2 regions of the Pseudoalteromonas sp. SR43-2 genome follow, and region 1 is predicted to be linked to the other one. Evidence: predicted binding sites of a transcription regulator. Region 1 holds the regulator's gene; the other holds the start of a gene.
What was found. The regulator NrdR, encoded in region 1, represses ribonucleotide reductase genes. The targets are predictions, from matches to a motif close to AAACACNANATNTNGTGTTT.
Positions count from the first base shown of each region.

Region 2: nrdA (class 1a ribonucleoside-diphosphate reductase subunit alpha) is a predicted target of NrdR. The motif match lies at 5,365-5,384, and genes of this name have one in related genera.

Region 1 covers NZ_JACJED010000006.1:15,188-24,850, reverse strand. Annotated here, with positions in the region: gene thrC (threonine synthase) at 1-891, shown strand, start outside; gene glyA (serine hydroxymethyltransferase) at 1,162-2,418, shown strand; gene nrdR (transcriptional regulator NrdR) at 2,523-2,972, shown strand; gene ribD (bifunctional diaminohydroxyphosphoribosylaminopyrimidine deaminase/5-amino-6-(5-phosphoribosylamino)uracil reductase RibD) at 2,975-4,108, shown strand; gene H5120_RS06775 (riboflavin synthase) at 4,125-4,778, shown strand; gene ribBA (bifunctional 3,4-dihydroxy-2-butanone-4-phosphate synthase/GTP cyclohydrolase II) at 4,808-5,920, shown strand; gene ribE (6,7-dimethyl-8-ribityllumazine synthase) at 6,021-6,485, shown strand; gene nusB (transcription antitermination factor NusB) at 6,501-6,911, shown strand; gene thiL (thiamine-phosphate kinase) at 6,958-7,932, shown strand; gene H5120_RS06750 (phosphatidylglycerophosphatase A) at 7,929-8,414, shown strand; gene H5120_RS06745 (ligand-binding sensor domain-containing diguanylate cyclase) at 8,452-9,663, shown strand, end outside.
Region 2 covers NZ_JACJED010000023.1:17,679-27,341, reverse strand. Annotated here, with positions in the region: gene serC (3-phosphoserine/phosphohydroxythreonine transaminase) at 1-670, opposite strand, end outside; gene gyrA (DNA topoisomerase (ATP-hydrolyzing) subunit A) at 829-3,528, opposite strand; gene ubiG (bifunctional 2-polyprenyl-6-hydroxyphenol methylase/3-demethylubiquinol 3-O-methyltransferase UbiG) at 3,705-4,415, shown strand; gene H5120_RS17095 (HAD-IA family hydrolase) at 4,415-5,095, shown strand; gene nrdA (class 1a ribonucleoside-diphosphate reductase subunit alpha) at 5,504-7,786, shown strand; gene nrdB (class Ia ribonucleoside-diphosphate reductase subunit beta) at 7,852-8,982, shown strand; gene yfaE (class I ribonucleotide reductase maintenance protein YfaE) at 8,982-9,254, shown strand; gene H5120_RS17075 (DUF1287 domain-containing protein) at 9,290-9,663, opposite strand, start outside.

The DNA.
Region 1 (9,663 bases):
TCGGGCGATACTGGTGCAGCCGTTGCGCATGCTTTTTATAACAAGCCGAATATCGATGTTGTCATCTTATATCCTAAAGGCAAAATTTCACTTGCTCAGCAAAAGCTATTTACTACGTTAGGTAACAATATTCATTGTTACGCAGTTGATGGCAGTTTTGATGATTGCCAAGAGTTGGTTAAAAATGCCTTTTTAGATGAAGAAGTTAAATCAACACTTGGGCTTAATTCTGCTAATTCAATTAATATTAGCCGTTTAGTTGCTCAGGTTTGTTATTACTTTGAGGCCATTGCACAACTACCAAAAGAAAAACGCGCTACAGCGCATATATCAGTGCCAAGTGGCAACTTTGGTAATGTATGTGCTGCAATGATTGGTGCGGTTATTGGCTTACCTGTAGGTAAATTAAGTGCAACAACCAACCAAAATGATACTGTGCCGCGCTTTATGCTTGATAAAACCTGGACGCCAAACGCAACACTTGAGTCGCTTTCAAATGCAATGGATGTAAGTAAGCCAAACAACTGGCCGCGTGTGCAAACAATGTTAGATAATAACTGGTTTAGCTACGATAACTTTTATTCAACTAGCGTAAACGAGGAAGACACGCAATCGGTGATGAAAAAAATTCAACAAACGGGTTATGTTGCAGAGCCTCACACTGCTATTGCGTACCAAGGTCTTGTTGAAAATCGAGCGCCAGGGGCCGCGGGTATCTTTTTAGCCACAGCTCACCCTGCTAAGTTTAAAGAAAGCGTAGAGGGTATTTTAAATATTGAATTAGGTATGCCAAAACCACTTAGCGACGCACTAGCAAAACCATGCCTAGCAAGCGATATAAAGGCCGATTACGACGCATTACGTACAGAAATACTTGCTAAACTTGGCTAAGTTAATTAATTCAAAAAGGCGGTTAAGCCGCCTTTTTTTATAACTTTAGGCTATTAAAGCTAGTGAATTGCATTTACTAATTAAATGTAGGAAATAGCATTCATTTAAAATCGTTATGGTTTTATAAGAAAATATCATCTTAAAAAGTCTGTGAAATAGTTTCAATCCCTGTTTAAATATCCTCAACTTAAGAGCGTAGGCAAAGAGTCGTTTAAAGCGTACAATAAAGCCTCTAAAAAAACACCATACACGTTGCCCTAGGAGACCCCAATGTTAGAACGTAGCATGAATATTTCGGATTTTGATCCAGAGTTATTTGACGCGATAAACAAAGAAACTGCTCGCCAAGAAGAGCACATTGAACTAATCGCTTCAGAAAACTACTGTAGCCCACGCGTACTAGAAGCGCAGGGTTCACAGCTTACAAATAAATACGCAGAAGGTTACCCTGGTAAACGTTATTATGGCGGTTGTGAGCATGTTGATGTTGTTGAACAATTAGCAATTGACCGTGCTAACGAGTTATTTGGTTCTGACTACGCAAACGTACAGCCACATGCTGGTTCGCAAGCTAATGCTGCTGTTTTTCTAGCGCTATTAGAAGCAGGCGACACTGTACTTGGTATGAGCTTAGCTCATGGTGGTCACTTAACTCACGGATCACACGTAAGTTTCTCTGGTAAGCTTTACAATGCAATTCAATACGGACTAGATGAAACAACGGGCGAAATTGATTACGCACAGGTTGAAGCGCTAGCACTTGAGCATAAACCAAAGATGATCATTGGTGGTTTTTCAGCATACTCAGGTATTGTTGATTGGGCTAAATTCCGTGAAATTGCTGACAAAGTAGGTGCTTACCTGTTTGTTGATATGGCTCACGTTGCAGGTTTAATTGCGGCAGGCGTTTACCCAAGCCCAGTTCCTCATGCACATGTTGTAACTACAACTACGCATAAAACACTTGCTGGTCCTCGTGGTGGTTTAATTATCTCTGCATGTGGCGACGAAGCTATCTATAAAAAGCTTAACAGCGCAGTTTTTCCTGGTGGTCAAGGCGGTCCTTTATGTCATGTTATTGCAGCAAAAGCAGTGGCATTTAAAGAAGCGCTTCAACCAGAGTTTAAAACATACCAAACACAAGTTGTTAAAAATGCACAAGTAATGGTTGCTGTTATGCAAGAGCGCGGCTACAAAATCGTATCTGACAAAACTGAAAACCACTTATTCCTACTCGATTTAATCGATAAAGATATTACTGGTAAAGATGCAGATGCAGCCCTTGGTAACGCTAACATCACAGTTAATAAAAACTCAGTGCCAAACGATCCACGTTCTCCGTTTGTAACATCTGGTTTGCGTATTGGTTCTCCTGCAATTACTCGTCGTGGTTTTAAAGAAGAAGAATCAAAAGAGCTTGCTGGCTGGATTTGTGACGTACTAGATAACATCACTGATGAATCTGTACAGGCGCAAGTTAAAGAAAAAGTAAAAGCTATTTGTGCAAAATTACCTGTATACGCTTAATTGCATAAGCAGTAGTAATTTAGATCACAACTGTTTAGTTTTTTGCTAAGATAAAAGGCCGCTATTTAGCGGTCTTTTTTGTTTTAAAACGGAAGTACCGAGCTATGCATTGCCCATTTTGTACCGCAAAAGATACTAAAGTTATTGATTCTCGCCTAGTCGGCGGAGGCCACCAAGTTCGCAGGCGCCGTGAGTGCAACGACTGCCACGAGCGCTTTACTACATTTGAAGGCGCTGAACTGGTTATGCCTCGTGTTATTAAACAAGACGGCAGCCGCGAACCATTTAACGAAGATAAATTATTAAATGGCTTAAATCGCGCACTCGAAAAACGTCCAGTGAGCACAGAGCAAGTAGATGAAGTGGTGAATATAATAAAATCGCAGTTGCGTGCTACAGGCGAACGAGAAATTTCAAGCCATTTGGTGGGTGAGTGCATTATGGAAGCCCTCAAAAAGCTCGATAAAGTAGCGTACGTAAGATTTGCCTCTGTTTATCGATCGTTTGAAGATATACGCGAATTTGGCGAAGAAATTGCCCGTTTAGGGGAGTAACAATGCAAAGCCAAACTACTTTTACCGAACATGATGAAATGTATATGGCACGCGCCATAGAACTTGCCAAAAAAGGGCGATTTACTACAACGCCTAATCCTAATGTTGGCTGTGTATTAGTTAAAAATAATCAAATAATTGGTGAGGGTTTTCATCAATTAGCAGGTCAAGGCCATGCTGAAGTAAATGCACTGGCTGTCGCTGGAAAAAATGCACAAGGTGCAACGGCTTATGTAACGCTTGAACCATGTAGTCATTATGGCCGTACGCCACCGTGCGCCGAAGGCTTAAAAGCTGCCGGTGTGGTAAAAGTAATTGCCGCTATGGTAGATACAAACCCACAAGTTGCTGGCAAAGGCCTTAAAATACTGAGCGATGCCGGTATTGACGTTGCTTATGGGTTACTCGAATCACAAGCGCGAGCACTTAACGTTGGCTTTTTTAAGCGAATGGAACAAGGCTTACCTTATGTGACCTGTAAAATGGCAGCAAGTATAGATGGTAAAACAGCCCTTAAAAATGGGCAAAGTAAGTGGATCACAAGTCCTGCGGCTCGACAAGACGTACAATTATACCGAGCGCAAAGCTGTGCTATTTTAACCGGTGCCGATACAGTGTTAGTCGATGATGCTAAACTTAATGTGCGATTAAGTGAGTTACCGTGCACACTACCTACAGATTTGCCGCTTCGCCAGCCTGTGCGTGTTATAATTGACTCTCAAAACCGTTTAACACCTGACCTTGCTTTATTTGAAATCCAAAGTGATGTAATAATATTTACGACTAAGGTTGATAAATCATTGCAATGGCCGCATTTTGTAAAGCATATTGAAGTCAGTGAAAGTAACGGTAAAGTTGATTTACAAGCCGTTTTAGAAAAACTTGGGCAACTGCAGTTTAATAATGTTTGGCTTGAAGCTGGCGCAACACTTGCTGGTAAAATGACAGAGCTTAATTTAGTTGACGAGTTTGTTTTTTATTTAGCGCCTAAACTAATGGGCCATGATGCAAAAAGTTTAGTTAATTTTCCTGAATTGACGAGTATGCAAAACACCGTTGATTTAACATTTAATGAATGTGCGCGCATTGGTGACGATTTACGTATCACCGCGTCAAAACTCATTAAAATCACTTAATAAAAAGAGTAGTGCTATGTTTACTGGGATAATAGAAGCCACAGGCAAAATTGCTTTATTACAAAAAAAACAAGGCGACTTAGCCATTCGTATCCAAAGTGCTGATCTTGATATGACAGACGTAAAGTTAGGTGACAGCATTGCAACTAATGGTGTTTGCTTAACTGTAGTTGATAAACATATTGATGGTTTTAGTGCGGATTTATCTAATGAGACGATTAGTTTGACCGGTTTTGCTCACTATGCTTTAGGACAAACGGTGAATCTTGAAAAAGCCATGCAACCTGTTTCTCGTTTAGGCGGTCATTTAGTATCTGGCCATGTTGATGGTATCGCAACGATTACAAGTATTACAGCAAACGCCAGAGCAACAGAATATTGGCTTACAACTGACGAAAATTTAATGAAATACATTCCGTACAAAGGTTCGGTATGTATTGATGGTATAAGCCTGACAGTAAACGCTGTAGAGGGTAATAAATTCAAATTAACAATTGTCCCACACACGAGTGAGCAAACCACAATTGCTCATTTTAAAGTAGGTACTCAAGTTAATTTAGAAGTCGATCAAATTGCACGTTATTTAGAGCGCCTTATAAAGGGTGCAGAGCAACCAACGGGCTCTGATATTTCGATGAGCTTACTCGCTAAAGCGGGTTTTATTAAATAACGAAACTGACAACTTACACGAGCAAATTTATGAATTTACACAGTGCGCAAGAAATCATCGACGATATTAAAGCCGGTAAAATGGTTATTTTAATGGATGATGAAGATAGAGAAAATGAAGGCGATTTAATAATAGCTGCTGAGCATATTAGCGCAGAAGCGATTAATTTCATGGCTACCCATGGCCGTGGTTTAATTTGTTTAACCATGACGCAAGAGCGTTGCGAGCAACTTGATTTACCGTTAATGGTTAAAAACAATGGTGCAGCATTTTCGACTAACTTTACAATGTCGATAGAAGCATCAAAAGGTGTTACAACCGGTATTTCAGCAGCAGATAGAGCGCGTACAGTGCAAGCGGCTATAGCTAAAGGCGCAGTCCCAAGTGATATTGTTCAGCCTGGTCATATTTTTCCTATTATGGCGCAACCTGGTGGCGTATTAACTCGCGCAGGACACACTGAAGCTGGCTGTGATTTAGCGCGTTTAGCTGGGCTTGAAGCATCATCTGTTATTGTTGAAATACTTAATGCTGACGGCACTATGGCACGTCGCCCTGATTTAGAAGTTTTTGCGAAAGAGCACGATATTAAAATTGGCACCATTGCTGATTTAATCGAATACCGCAACTTAAACGAAACAACAATTGAGCAAGTAGCAAAATGTAAGTTACCAACTGTTCATGGTGAATTTGATTTAGTTACTTACAAAGACACAATTGACGGCCAATTACATTACGTATTACTCAAAGGCGATATAAAAGATCAAGAGCCGACAAATGTGCGTGTACATTTGCAAAGTACCTTTAATGATATTCTACTTTCAGACAGAAGTGCTGACCGTAGCTGGGGTCTTTCTGAAGCAATGGCTTATATCGCTAAAAATGAAGGTGCTTTAGTTATTTTAGGTAAGCAAGAAAGCACTGAAGAGTTAGAGGCAACTGTGAAAGCATTTGCAGCAGCTGATGCTGGCCAAAGCGTTACGCCACGTAAATTCAAAGGTACATCTCGTACTGTTGGCGTAGGTTCGCAAATACTTGCCGATCTTGGAATTAAACAAATGCGATTAATGAGTCGCCCCAAAAAGTACCATGCACTTTCGGGCTTTCATTTAGAAGTTGTTGATTACGTTGAGCCACAATAAGCATCACGCTTAAACTAGGCTATTATTTTATTTTTATGGTATGATGCGCAGCAATTTTTGCGCAATCGCAACCGCTTGAACTTATTTTTAGGGTTATCAAATGAAAATTATTGAAGGTAATAAGTACGCTCCAGGCAAAAAATTTGCCATTGTCATTTCTCGTTTTAATGACTTTATTGGTAGCAGCCTCCTTGCAGGTGCTGTTGATGAGCTAAAACGCACAGGTGGCGTATCAGATGACGACATTACCGTTATTTATGTGCCAGGCGCGGTAGAATTACCTTTAGCGGCTAAACGCGTTGCGGCAAAAAAAGAGTATGATGCAATCATCGCATTAGGCGTAGTGATCAGAGGTGGTACACCACACTTTGACCTAGTTGCTGGCGAATCAAACAAAGGTCTTGCGCAAGTATCACTTGAGTATGATATCCCGGTTGCATTTGGCGTATTAACCACAGAAAGCATTGAACAAGCAATTGAGCGTGCTGGCACCAAAATGGGCAATAAAGGCGGCGAAGCTGCTTTAGGCGCGCTTGAAATGGTTAATGTGTTAGATAAAATTTAAGTTTAAGGAATTTTTGTGAAACCAGCAGCAAGACGTAAAGCACGTATCTTAGCACTCCAAGCCGTTTATTCTTGGCAAATAAGTGGCAATTTAATTGCCGATATCGAACAACAAATGTTGATCGAAACAGACGTTACTAAAATTGATGTTGAATACTTTAAAGATCTAGCGACGGGTGTTGCTGTAAATTACAAGCAACTAGACGAAGCTGTATCACCACATTTAACACGTCCGTTTGATGACTTAGATATGGTTGAGCGTGCAATTTTACGTTTAAGCAGCTATGAGCTTAAGTTCCGTGAAGACGTACCTTATAAAGTTGCTATTAACGAAGGTATTGAGCTGGCCAAAATTTTTGGCGCTGAAGACAGCCATAAATTTGTAAACGGTGTACTTGATAAAGCTGTTAAGCATTTACGCAAGTAAGTAAACCGTTAAAGAGGGGAGCCGGCATAGGCCGGCTTTTTTGTGTATGAAGGAATTTGAATTAATTAACCGCTACTTTAAAGGTCGCGGTATCACCCGTCGTGATGTAAACCTAGGTATAGGGGATGATTGCGCTTTAGTAACCGTTCCACAAAACTGCCAACTTGCCGTTACAACAGACACTCTTGTTGCTGGCGTACACTTTTTTGATGATATTTCCCCTCGTGCATTAGGTCACAGAGCGCTTGCTGTTAATTTAAGTGATTTAGCGGCCATGGGCGCTGAGCCGACTTGGGTTTCAGTTGCGTTAACTTTGCCAAGTATTGATCCACAGTGGATTGAAGAGTTTACTGATGGCATGCATGAAATTGCTGAATATTTTAATGTGCAGATTATAGGTGGCGATACAACTCAGGGCCCATTAACCATCACTATTTGTGCGAAAGGGACTGTACCCGAAGGTACTGCACTTCGTCGTAGTGGCGCAAAAGTGGGTGATTGGATTTATGTTACGGGTCCGCTAGGTGACGCTGGACTTGCAATTGAGTCTCGCAAACAAGGTATAAGTATTGAGCCAGAGCATTTAAAGTACGTAAATAAACGCTTTGACTTTCCAACCCCACGTGTTGCTGCAGGGCAGGTATTACGAGGCCTTGCATCATCGGCTATCGATGTGTCGGACGGCTTAATCGCTGATTTAAGTCATATACTGGATATGTCACAAGTAAGTGCAGTGGTGAATATTGAAAGTATTCCAACTTCAGATGCGATGCAAGCAAGCCTTGATTTTAATCAGCAGCTGCCATTTATTCTCAGTTACGGTGATGATTACGAATTAATTTTTACGGTCCCTGATAGCAATAAAAGTATGTTAGAAATAAAGCTACGCCAGTATGGTGTAGATGCAACATGCATTGGCCAAGTTAAAAGTGGCGATGGCCAAATTGAGCTTTTACACAACGGTGAAAAGTTTGATTTTGAACCGCAGGGTTTTGAGCACTTTGCAAAGGAGCTGGTTTGAACAATAACCGCAAGTTTAATTTAAAGCGTCCACATCAGTTTTTTGGTCTGGGCTTTGGGACTGGGCTTGCCCCTAAAGCGCCCGGTACATTTGGTACATTTGCTGCCTTGCCATTCATTTTTATGACCATGTATTATCCGTTATGGCTGCAAATTGTATTTGCTGTTGTGATCAGTATATTTGGTATATGGGCGTGTGGTAAAACGGCTGATGATCTAGGCGTGCACGATCATCCTGCTATCGTATGGGATGAAGTGGCGGGTTATTACATCACTATGATTGGCGCAGCACTTAGCTGGCAGACATTACTCGTAGGTTTTTTGTTATTTCGCTTTTTTGATATAGCAAAACCCGGCCCAATCCGTATGCTAGACAAACGAGTACATGGCGGTTTAGGTATAATGGCCGACGATATACTTGCGGGTATTTTTTCGCTTATATGTTTGCAAGCGTTAATAAAAGTGGGTTTATTGCCCTTTTAATTTTTATATTTGATTTGTTTAACTAGGTGGCAGCAATATGATGCGATTTTTATTGGTTTGTGTACTTATGTTGTGCGCGACGCCAAGTTGGGCTTCAATTACTGATTACGTAGTTAAGCAATGGAATATAAAAGATGGCCTACCGTCGCAATCACTTAAAAGTGTTGTGCAAGATCAGCAAGGCTATATGTGGCTTGGTACGCAATTTGGTTTAAGCCGTTTTGATGGTACAACATTTACAAATTACAACACGCAAAATAGTCCATTCTTGCCTAGTAATGGTGTTAATAAGCTTTTAGTCGATTCTAGTGGTTTGTTATGGGTAGGCACTAAAAGTGGCTTGGTAGTTATTAACCCAGCCACATTTGCAGCACAAGAATTTAATATTAAAGGTCCTGTAAGAGATATTCTTGAGGACTCTAAAGGTAGCATATGGATTGCGGCCAACGGCTTATACTATGTAGATAGAGGGCAAGTTGATTTACGCACTGAAGTAAATGGTCCTCTACCTATTGTTAATGCTACGGTGATAACACAAATAGTTGGCTCTGTTAGCCAAATGGCACTCTCTCCTGAAGGCATTTGGCTGGTCAATGATCGTCATTTATTGCGCCTTACAAAAAACTCATCAGACTTTTCTAAACTACGTTTAGAGCTTACCGCAAAAATATCTTTACCAGAGCGCTTAGCGCAAACCATAGTGCACGATTTATCATTTTTAAATGGTAATTTGTACATAGCCTCTGAGCTAGGTGCATACTTTTTAGATTTAGATGACGAGCTAAGACCTTTTCCTTTACCTAATGCAAATAACTCAGCCGTTTATAAGTTTATGAGCGATACCGATGGTGGCTTGTGGGTTTCGACCTATGGGCGCTTATTGTTCAGAGATAAAACCGGTGAGTGGCAATGGGTAGAGCCTAGCCAACTTGATCAAAGTATATGGTTTGCTGATATTTTTAGAGATGATAAAAATAACGTTTGGTTAGCAAGCTTTAGTGAAGGCTTGTGGCTTGCTCATGAAGGGCGAGTCGAAAGACATTCAGCAGTTTCAAACATGACCGAATCTGTTATGGCTATTAGCCAAGCACCCGATGGTAAACTGTGGGTTGCGAATAAAAGCGGCATTGGTTATTTCGATTTAGATAAAAGTTTTATTAATTTAGTCCCAAGTAGTAAATATGGATACGCATCAGTACACGATCTACAATTTGATGGTGAGCGATTATATATAGCCACAGGGCGCGGC
Region 2 (9,663 bases), on a different contig from region 1:
AAATGCCTGGCTTAGGTAAGCCTTCACGCTCAAGTAATGCTTTACGAACAATAACGATTGATATGCCCGACGGACCGATATTTTTTTGCGCACCAGCGTAAATTAAATCAAATTTATTAACGTCTATCTCGCGTGATAAAATAGTTGACGACATATCAGCAACGATCGGTGCTGTTGGGTGGCTTGGTACATCAAAAATTTCTAAGCCGTCAACCGTTTCGTTAGGGCAATAGTGAATGTAAGATGCATCTTCTGGTAAAACCCAATCAGCAACCTGTTTAATAGAAAACTCGCCATTGGCGTCATTACGCACATCAATAGAGGTTGCTTGAGTAAACTTGTTGGCCTCGTCTGTTGCACTTTTTGACCACACGCCGTTTTCGCAATAAACCGCAACTTTGCCTTCTTGGTGTAAATTTAACGGCACAGCACTAAACTGACCACGACCACCACCATGCATAAACAGCACTTCAAATTCATCACTGATATTCATCAGGCGACGAAGGCTGGCTTCACATTTAGCTGTAAGGGCTAAAAACTCTTTGCTACGATGGCTTATTTCCATCACAGACACACCTAAATCTTGCCAATCTAGAAACTCTTTTTGTGCTTTTTTCATAACCGCTTGCGGAAGCATAGCTGGCCCCGCACAAAAATTATATTTACTCATTACCTTTGCCTCATTCCAGTAATTTAACTACTAAGCATGAACGCTCAATACCCACCCATTAAACCTTTGAGTTTTAATGAATGAATATAACTTCACACCCTATTAATTTTTTTCAACAACATTAAAAAAAGCGGCCAAGGCCGCTTTTTCAATATCAATTATTCTGAAGGAGGATTATCATCCGCTACTTCATCAATAACCGTATCTACAGTTTCAACGTCTTCAATATCAATCAAGTCACTTTCTGTAACTTCAATTTCTTCTATACGTTGTAAACCAACTACTTGCTCTTCGTCAATAGTTCTGATCAAAATAACACCTTGGGTGTTACGTCCAACCGTAGAAACTTCATTAACGCGAGTACGTACTAAGGTACCACGGTTTGAAATAATCATGATTTCGTCGTTGTCATCAACTTGTACAGCACCAACAACAGCACCGTTACGCTCACTCACCTTGATAGATACAACACCCTGTGTTGCACGGCTCTTAGATGGGTAATCTTCAAGTTGTGTACGCTTACCGTAACCATTTTCAGTAACCGTTAAAATAGCACCGTCAGTTTTTGGTACAATTAACGATACTACGCGTTGATCATCGGCCATTTTAATACCACGAACACCTGTAGCAGTACGACCCATTGGGCGAACACCTTTGAAGCGAATCTCAGGGTTACCTTCTTCGTCTAATACTGGGTTACCGTTTTCATCAACAACTGTTGTTTCTTCAGCTTCTTTAAAGCGTACAACTTTACCTGCATCAGTGAACAACATAATTTCGTTGCTACCATCGGTAATATCCACCCCAATCAGGCTATCGCCATCATTTAAGTTAACAGCAATAATACCGCTTGCACGTTGACGACTGTAAGCCGTTAATGGTGTTTTCTTAACTGTACCAAATGCTGTTGCCATAAAGATGTATTTATCTTCTGCGTACTCGCGTACTGGCAATATAGCAGTAATACGTTCATCAGCTTCAAGTGGTAACAAGTTAACAATTGGCTTACCGCGCGCTGCACGACTCGCTAGTGGTAACTGATACACTTTAAGCCAATATAAACGACCGGCCGTAGAGAAACACAATATAGTATCGTGTGTATTTGCAACTAATAGACGCTCGATGAAATCTTCATCTTTCATCTTCGTTGCTGACTTACCTTTACCACCACGACGCTGTGCTTCGTAATCAGACAATGCCTGATACTTCACATAACCTTCGTGAGAAAGCGTTACGACTACGTTTTCTTCAGTAATTAAGTCTTCAAGGCTGATATCGTGAGCAGCTGCATTAATTTCAGTGCGACGCTCATCACCATATTGCTCTTTAATTTCAACTAGCTCGTCACGAATAACTTCCATTAAACGCTCAGGAGTTGCCAAAATATAAAGTAGTTCAGCAATTAGTTCTAATAACGCTTGGTATTCGGTCAAGATTTTTTCGTGTTCAAGACCTGTTAGCTTATGTAAACGCAAATCAAGAATTGCTTGAGCTTGTTGCTCAGAGATATAATATTGACCATCGCGAATACCAAGTTCGCTTGCTAACCAATCTGGACGAGCAACATTATCTTCACCTGCTTTTTCAAGCATACCTTGTACATTACCTAATTCCCACGGACGCGCTGTTAAAGCAATTTTAGCTTCAGCAGGTGTAGGGGATTTACGAATAAGTTCGATAATTGGGTCAATGTTTGCAAGCGCAATCGCTAAGCCTTCAAGCGTGTGTGCACGGTCACGGGCTTTACGTAAATCAAATACTGTACGACGAGTTACTACTTCACGACGGTGAATAATAAACTCTTCTAACATTTCTTTTAAATTGAAACATTTAGGTTGGTTATTAATTAGCGCAACCATATTCATACCAAACACAGTTTGTAACTGAGTTTGTGAATACAAGTTGTTTAAAATAACTTCGCCTACGTCACCACGTTTAATTTCAATAACGATACGCATACCGTCTTTATCTGATTCATCACGTAGCGCACTAATACCTTCAATTTTCTTATCTTTAACCAGCTCAGCAATTTTTTCAATTAAACGAGCTTTATTAACTTGATAAGGAATTTCGTGAACGATGATTGTTTCACGGCCTGTTTTTTCATCGGTTTCGATGTCGGCGCGTGCACGCATGTACACTTTACCACGGCCAGTTAAGTAGGCTTGTTCAATACCCTTCTTACCGTTGATAATTGCAGCCGTTGGGAAATCAGGACCAGGAATATAATCCATTAACTCTAAAATAGTTAAATCTGGGTTTTGAATAAGTGCCAAACAACCATTTACAACTTCAGTTAAGTTATGTGGTGGTATATTTGTAGCCATACCTACTGCAATACCTGACGAACCATTCACTAATAAATTAGGAACTTTCGTTGGTAAAACATCAGGGATGAACTCAGTGCCGTCGTAGTTAGGAACGAAATCAACCGTTTCTTTTTCAAGATCGGCTAATAACTCATGCGACATTTTAGCCATACGTACTTCTGTATAACGCATTGCCGCTGCTGAATCACCATCAACCGAACCGAAGTTACCTTGGCCATCTACTAGCATATAACGCAGTGAGAATGGCTGAGCCATACGAACTATCGTGTCATAAACTGCACTGTCGCCGTGTGGGTGGTATTTACCGATTACGTCACCGACCACACGGGCCGATTTTTTGTAAGGCTTGTTCCAGTCATTACTAAGCTCGTTCATTGCAAACAAAACGCGGCGATGAACAGGTTTTAAGCCGTCACGTACGTCTGGTAATGCACGTCCTACAATTACGCTCATTGCGTAATCTAAGTAGGAGTTTTTTAACTCGTCTTCAATATTGACTGGCAGAATTTCATTGGCGAGATCAGTCATTTGATATCACATTCCTTCAGTATCAGCTCTCAACAACCCGGTATTGGGTATTAAGAGTATTGTTATTATTTCTAACAGCCATGCTATCACAATTAATTTTAATTTACAGGCGCAAAACTTTGCGATTTATCAATTTAGCCCTATATAATGGCCTCAGATTGACGAGGAAGTATTTTATGACCGAACATCAAAATGTAGATCACGTAGAAATAGCAAAATTTGAAGCCATCGCCGAGCGCTGGTGGGACCTAGACGGAGAATTCAAACCTCTTCACGAAATTAACCCGTTACGTTTAGACTTTATAGCAAACAAAACGCAAGGTTTATTCGATAAAGAAACACTCGATGTTGGCTGTGGTGGCGGTATTTTAAGCCAAAGTATGGCGCGCATGGGCGCAAAAGTAACTGGCATCGACATGGGGCAAGAGCCTTTAACTGTTGCTAAGTTGCACAGTTTAGAAACTGGCGTAAATGTAGATTACATAAAAGTGCCAGCAGAAGAGTTTGCATCGCAACACCCAGAGCGCTTTGATGTAATAACCTGTATGGAAATGCTTGAGCACGTTCCCGACCCAGCATCTATCATTCATGCTGTAGCTGCACTTGCAAAACCAGGCGCGCATGTGTTTTTTTCAACCCTGAACAAAACACCTAAGGCATATTTATACGCCATTGTTGGCGCTGAAAAACTTTTAAAAATGGTGCCTGAAGGTACACACGACCATAAAAAGTTTATAAAACCTGCACAACTTATTGCATGGGCAGAGCAAGCGGGTTTAAAAGTTCGTGCAAGTACAGGGCTTTCTTATAATCCACTATCAAAGCAATATACGCTCAATAGTGACGTTAGCGTAAATTATATACTTTATTTTGAGAAGTTAGCTTAATGGCTAACTCTCAACCCCCCCACCCCTTTATAGAGTACGATGCATTTTTATTTGATTTAGACGGCACTCTACTCGACACCGCAGATGATTTAGGTGCCGCTTTAAACGCAGTCCTTATTAACAATAAAATAGGACCAGTTAGTAGTGATGTATACCGCCCTGCGGCATCTAACGGCGCAGGCGCATTATTAGAGGTTGGTTATAAAGAGTTATGGGAAGCACAGCCCAAAAGCGAGCTTATTAAGCAATTAGTTGACGAATACGCTGCAAACATAGCAAATCACACACGTTGCTTCAGCGGTATTGAATCGTTGCTTATTGCCCTTGATCAAAAAAAGATCAAATGGGGGATCATGACTAACAAACCTGGGTTTTTAACCGATCCTTTAGTGGCAGCAATTCCCGCATTAAAAAATGCCAGTGTAGTAATAAGTGGCGACACCTTAGCTGAAGCTAAGCCATCCCCTTTACCGCTGCTACATTGTGCAAAGCTTATGGGAGTGCAACCAAAACGCTGTTTGTACATTGGTGATGCACAGCGAGACATACAAGCAGGCAAAGCCGCAGGTATGCACACAGCAACGGCACTTTGGGGTTACGTACCAAGTATTGATGAAGCCAACAGCTGGGATGCTGATTTTAACTGGCAAAGTCCAATTGATGGTTTTAACCATATATAGTGCCATGTTAATCAATAAACACTATATATTGTGATTGTGTTAGTTTTTACGCAAAGCTTGCTGATAAAAAAAGCAGTCAAAATTTATTTTTAAAATGCGTAAATTTAGCAGATCATTAGTTGATTTTTGCATATTTCAACTTAAATGATTGTTCGAAGGTGAGTGTCTACTAACACAAATACGTTATCCCGAAGTTATCCACAAATAGGGGCAATTATGTCCCTTGCAAAACAACTCAGACCACACTATCTTGTGATCTCTAAATTGAACAACACCAGATATTGTGGCCAAATGTTATTCAATTAAATTCGCAAATATGGCGAAACTTATAATAAATGAGTATATACCTTGCCTCGGCGAGGTATAAAGCATTGGTCAAAATACATAATTCCCAAGGAATACAGGCAAATGAACCAACAGTTATCTGTAAGCAAACGTGACGGGCGTAAAGAGCCTCTTGATCTGGATAAGATCCATCGCGTTATTGAGTGGGCCGCCGAAGGTTTAAACAACGTTTCGGTTTCGCAAGTTGAATTAAAGTCGCACATTCAGTTTTACGACGGTATTCGTACTAAAGACATTCACGAAACCATCATTAAAGCAGCAGCGGATCAGATTTCAAAAGAATCGCCTGATTACCAATACTTAGCTGCACGTTTAGCTGTATTCCATTTACGTAAAAAAGCGTACGGTCAATTTGAGCCACCACGTTTATTTGACCACGTAACAAAAATGGTTGGCGATAAACGCTACGATGCTCATTTACTAGTAGATTACACAGAGCAAGAGTTAGATGAGCTTGATGCATACCTTGATCATTCTCGCGATCTTAACTTTAGCTACGCTGCTGTAAAGCAACTTGAAGGTAAGTATCTCGTTCAAAACCGTGTATCGGGTGAAATATACGAAAGTGCACAGTTTTTATATATTTTAGTTGCGGCAAGCTTATTTTCAGATTACCCACGTGAAACACGTACTGATTACATTAAACGTTTTTACGATGCAGTATCTTTATTTAAAATATCTCTACCAACGCCAATTATGTCGGGTGTACGTACGCCTACTCGCCAGTTTAGCTCGTGTGTATTAATTGAATGTGGCGACAGCCTTGATTCAATCAATGCAACGTCGTCAGCTATTGTTAAATACGTTTCACAACGTGCGGGAATTGGTATTAATGCAGGTAGAATACGTGCGCTAGGTAGCCATATTCGTAACGGCGAAGCGTATCACACAGGTTGTATCCCTTTTTATAAGCACTTTCAAACAGCGGTTAAAAGTTGTTCACAAGGTGGTGTACGTGGCGGCGCAGCAACATTATTCTACCCGCTTTGGCATTTAGAAGTAGAGAACCTACTTGTACTTAAAAATAACCGTGGTGTAGATGACAACCGCGTTCGCCACCTAGATTACGGCGTACAGTTTAATAAATTAATGTACTCTCGTTTAATTAAAGATGATTACATTACATTATTTAGCCCATCAGATGTGCCTGGCCTTTATGATGCATTTTTTGAAGACCAAGCTGAGTTTGACGCACTTTACGTTAAATACGAACAAGACGAGTCTATTCGTAAAAAACGCATTAAAGCCATTGAGCTTTTCTCTATGTTTGCGCAAGAGCGTGCAAGTACTGGTCGTATTTATTTACAAAATGTGGATCACTGTAATACGCACAGCCCATTTATTTCTAAAGTTGCCCCAATTCGCCAATCTAACTTATGTTTAGAAATTGCATTGCCAACTAAGCCACTTAATAACGTGAATGACGAAGAAGGCGAAATTGCCCTTTGTACACTTTCTGCGTTTAACTTAGGTGCAATAGAGTCACTTGATGAGCTTGAAGAGCTAGCTGAACTTGCAGTACGCGCACTTGATAACTTACTTGATTTCCAAGACTACCCTGTACCGGCTGCTAAAAATGCAACTATGGGTCGTCGTACACTAGGAATAGGCGTAATTAACTACGCATACTACCTAGCTAAAAACGGTAAACGTTATTCTGATGGCAGCGCTAATGCATTAACGCATAAAACCTTTGAAGCTATTCAATATTACTTAATGAAAGCATCAAACGAGCTTGCTAAAGAGCGTGGCGCATGTCCTAAGTTTAACGAAACAACGTATTCACAAGGTATTATGCCAACAGATACGTATAAACGTGATTTAGATAAAATTTGTGATGAGCCACTTCATCTTGATTGGGATACACTACGTGCAAGTATTAAAGAGCACGGTATGCGTAACTCAACACTAAGTGCATTAATGCCATCAGAAACATCGTCGCAAATCTCTAACGCAACTAACGGTATTGAGCCACCACGTGGACATATTAGCGTTAAAGCAAGTAAAGACGGTATTTTAAAACAAGTTGTTCCTGAGTATGAGCGTTTAAAAGATCAGTACGAGCTACTATGGGACATTCCATCAAACGATGGTTATTTACAGCTTGTTGGCATAATGCAAAAATTTGTTGACCAAACAATTTCTGCAAATACAAATTATGATCCAAACAAGTTCGAAGGCGGTAAAGTACCTATGCAAGTCTTATTAAAAGACTTACTAAGCGCGTACAAACTAGGTGTTAAAACCTTGTATTACCACAATACTCGCGATGGCGCCTCAGACTCACAAGAAGATGCTCCAGAAGTGGAAGATGACGATTGTGAAGGCGGCGCGTGTAAAATATAACTGCTGATTTTTATTTTAAGCGGGCATTTAGCCCGCTTTTTCTGATAGTTTTTTGAGTGATAAACATGTCTTATACTACTTTTAGCCGAAACCATAATAACCAAATGCAAGAGCCAATGTTTTTTGGCCAAACTGTAAACGTATCTCGTTACGACCAACAAAAATACCCAATTTTTGAAAAGTTAATTGAAAAGCAACTGTCTTTCTTTTGGCGTCCTGAGGAAGTAGATGTAAGTAAAGACCGTTTAGACTTTCAAGCATTACCAGATCACGAAAAGCATATATTTTTAAGCAACTTAAAATACCAAACACTGCTTGATAGTGTACAAGGTCGTTCGCCAAACGTGGCTCTACTTCCAATTGTATCGCTACCAGAGCTTGAAACATGGATAGAAACGTGGGCGTTCAGTGAAACAATTCACAGCCGCTCATATACGCATATTATCCGTAACGTAACACAAGCACCTGAGCTTATTTTTGATGACATTGTTAGCAACGATAAAATTAGCGAACGTGCTGATGCCGTAACTAAATACTACGATGACTTAATTAACTCTGTATCGCTTTACAACTTATACGGTGAAGGCAAACACGAGATTAACGGTAAAACAGTTATCATTAATTTATTTGAGCTTAAAAAGAAACTTTACCTGGCTATGATGTCGGTAAATATTCTTGAAGCGATTCGCTTTTACGTAAGCTTTGCATGTTCGTTTGCATTTGCTGAGCGCGAGCTAATGGAAGGTAACGCTAAAATCATCAAGCTAATTGCACGCGATGAAGCGCTTCACCTTTCTGGTACTCAGCATATTTTAAACATTATGCAAGATGGTAAGGACGATCCAGAAATGGCGATTGTTGCTGCCCAGTGCCGCGACGAAGCAATTAAAATGTTTGTTGATGCTGCAGAGCAAGAAAAAGAGTGGGCTGAGTATTTATTTAAAGATGGTTCGATGATTGGCTTAAATAAACATATTTTATGTCAGTACGTTGAATACATTACCAATGCACGTATGACTGCAATTGGTTTGCCAGCACAGTTTGAAAATAACAGTAACCCTATCCCGTGGATAAACTCGTGGTTAGTGTCTGATAACGTGCAAGTAGCACCACAAGAAGCAGAAATAAGCTCATACCTTGTTGGTCAAATAGACTCTCAAGTTGATGCATCAGAATTTGGTGATTTTGATTTATAATGAGTGACAAGTCTACTGCAAGCATAACGCTTGCAGAAAACAGCCAGTGTATAGAATTTACCGCTGGCTGCCCTTCTCTTTTACACTGCTTAGAATCCATGAAAATAGATGTCGCATTTCAATGCCGTGAAGGCTATTGCGGCGCTTGTAGAGCAACTTTAGTGTCAGGCAGTGTTGAGTATAACGAAGAGCCACTTGCGTTTGTACGCGAAGGCGAAATACTGTTGTGCTGCTGTAAACCCAATGGCAATGTAAGTATTGATCTGAAATAAAAATCAATACTTACATCTATCGTTTATTAAACTTATCAATAGTGTGGAACGAACCGGTAATGTCCGGTAATTTTATAATCAAAAAGCATATCGCTTTTTTGCGGACCACGCCCTATATTATGCACAATAAGTGGGTTACCCGTATCTTGAGATAACTCATTGATCACCATACCTATATGAGGTAAATTACCTGGTAACATCCACGTTATTATATCGCCGGTTTTATAATCACTCACTTTGTTGGATATACTCAATACGTTTGCATGGCGCTCAAAGTAAGCTTGTAAATTTGGAACACGTCGGTGATCTATATTTTTATCAGGCTTAGTTAAGCCCCAAATACGTTTAGATGGATACAGCGCAAAGTTTTTTTGCATGTCTTCATGTACGAGTTTCTGTAAATCAACAC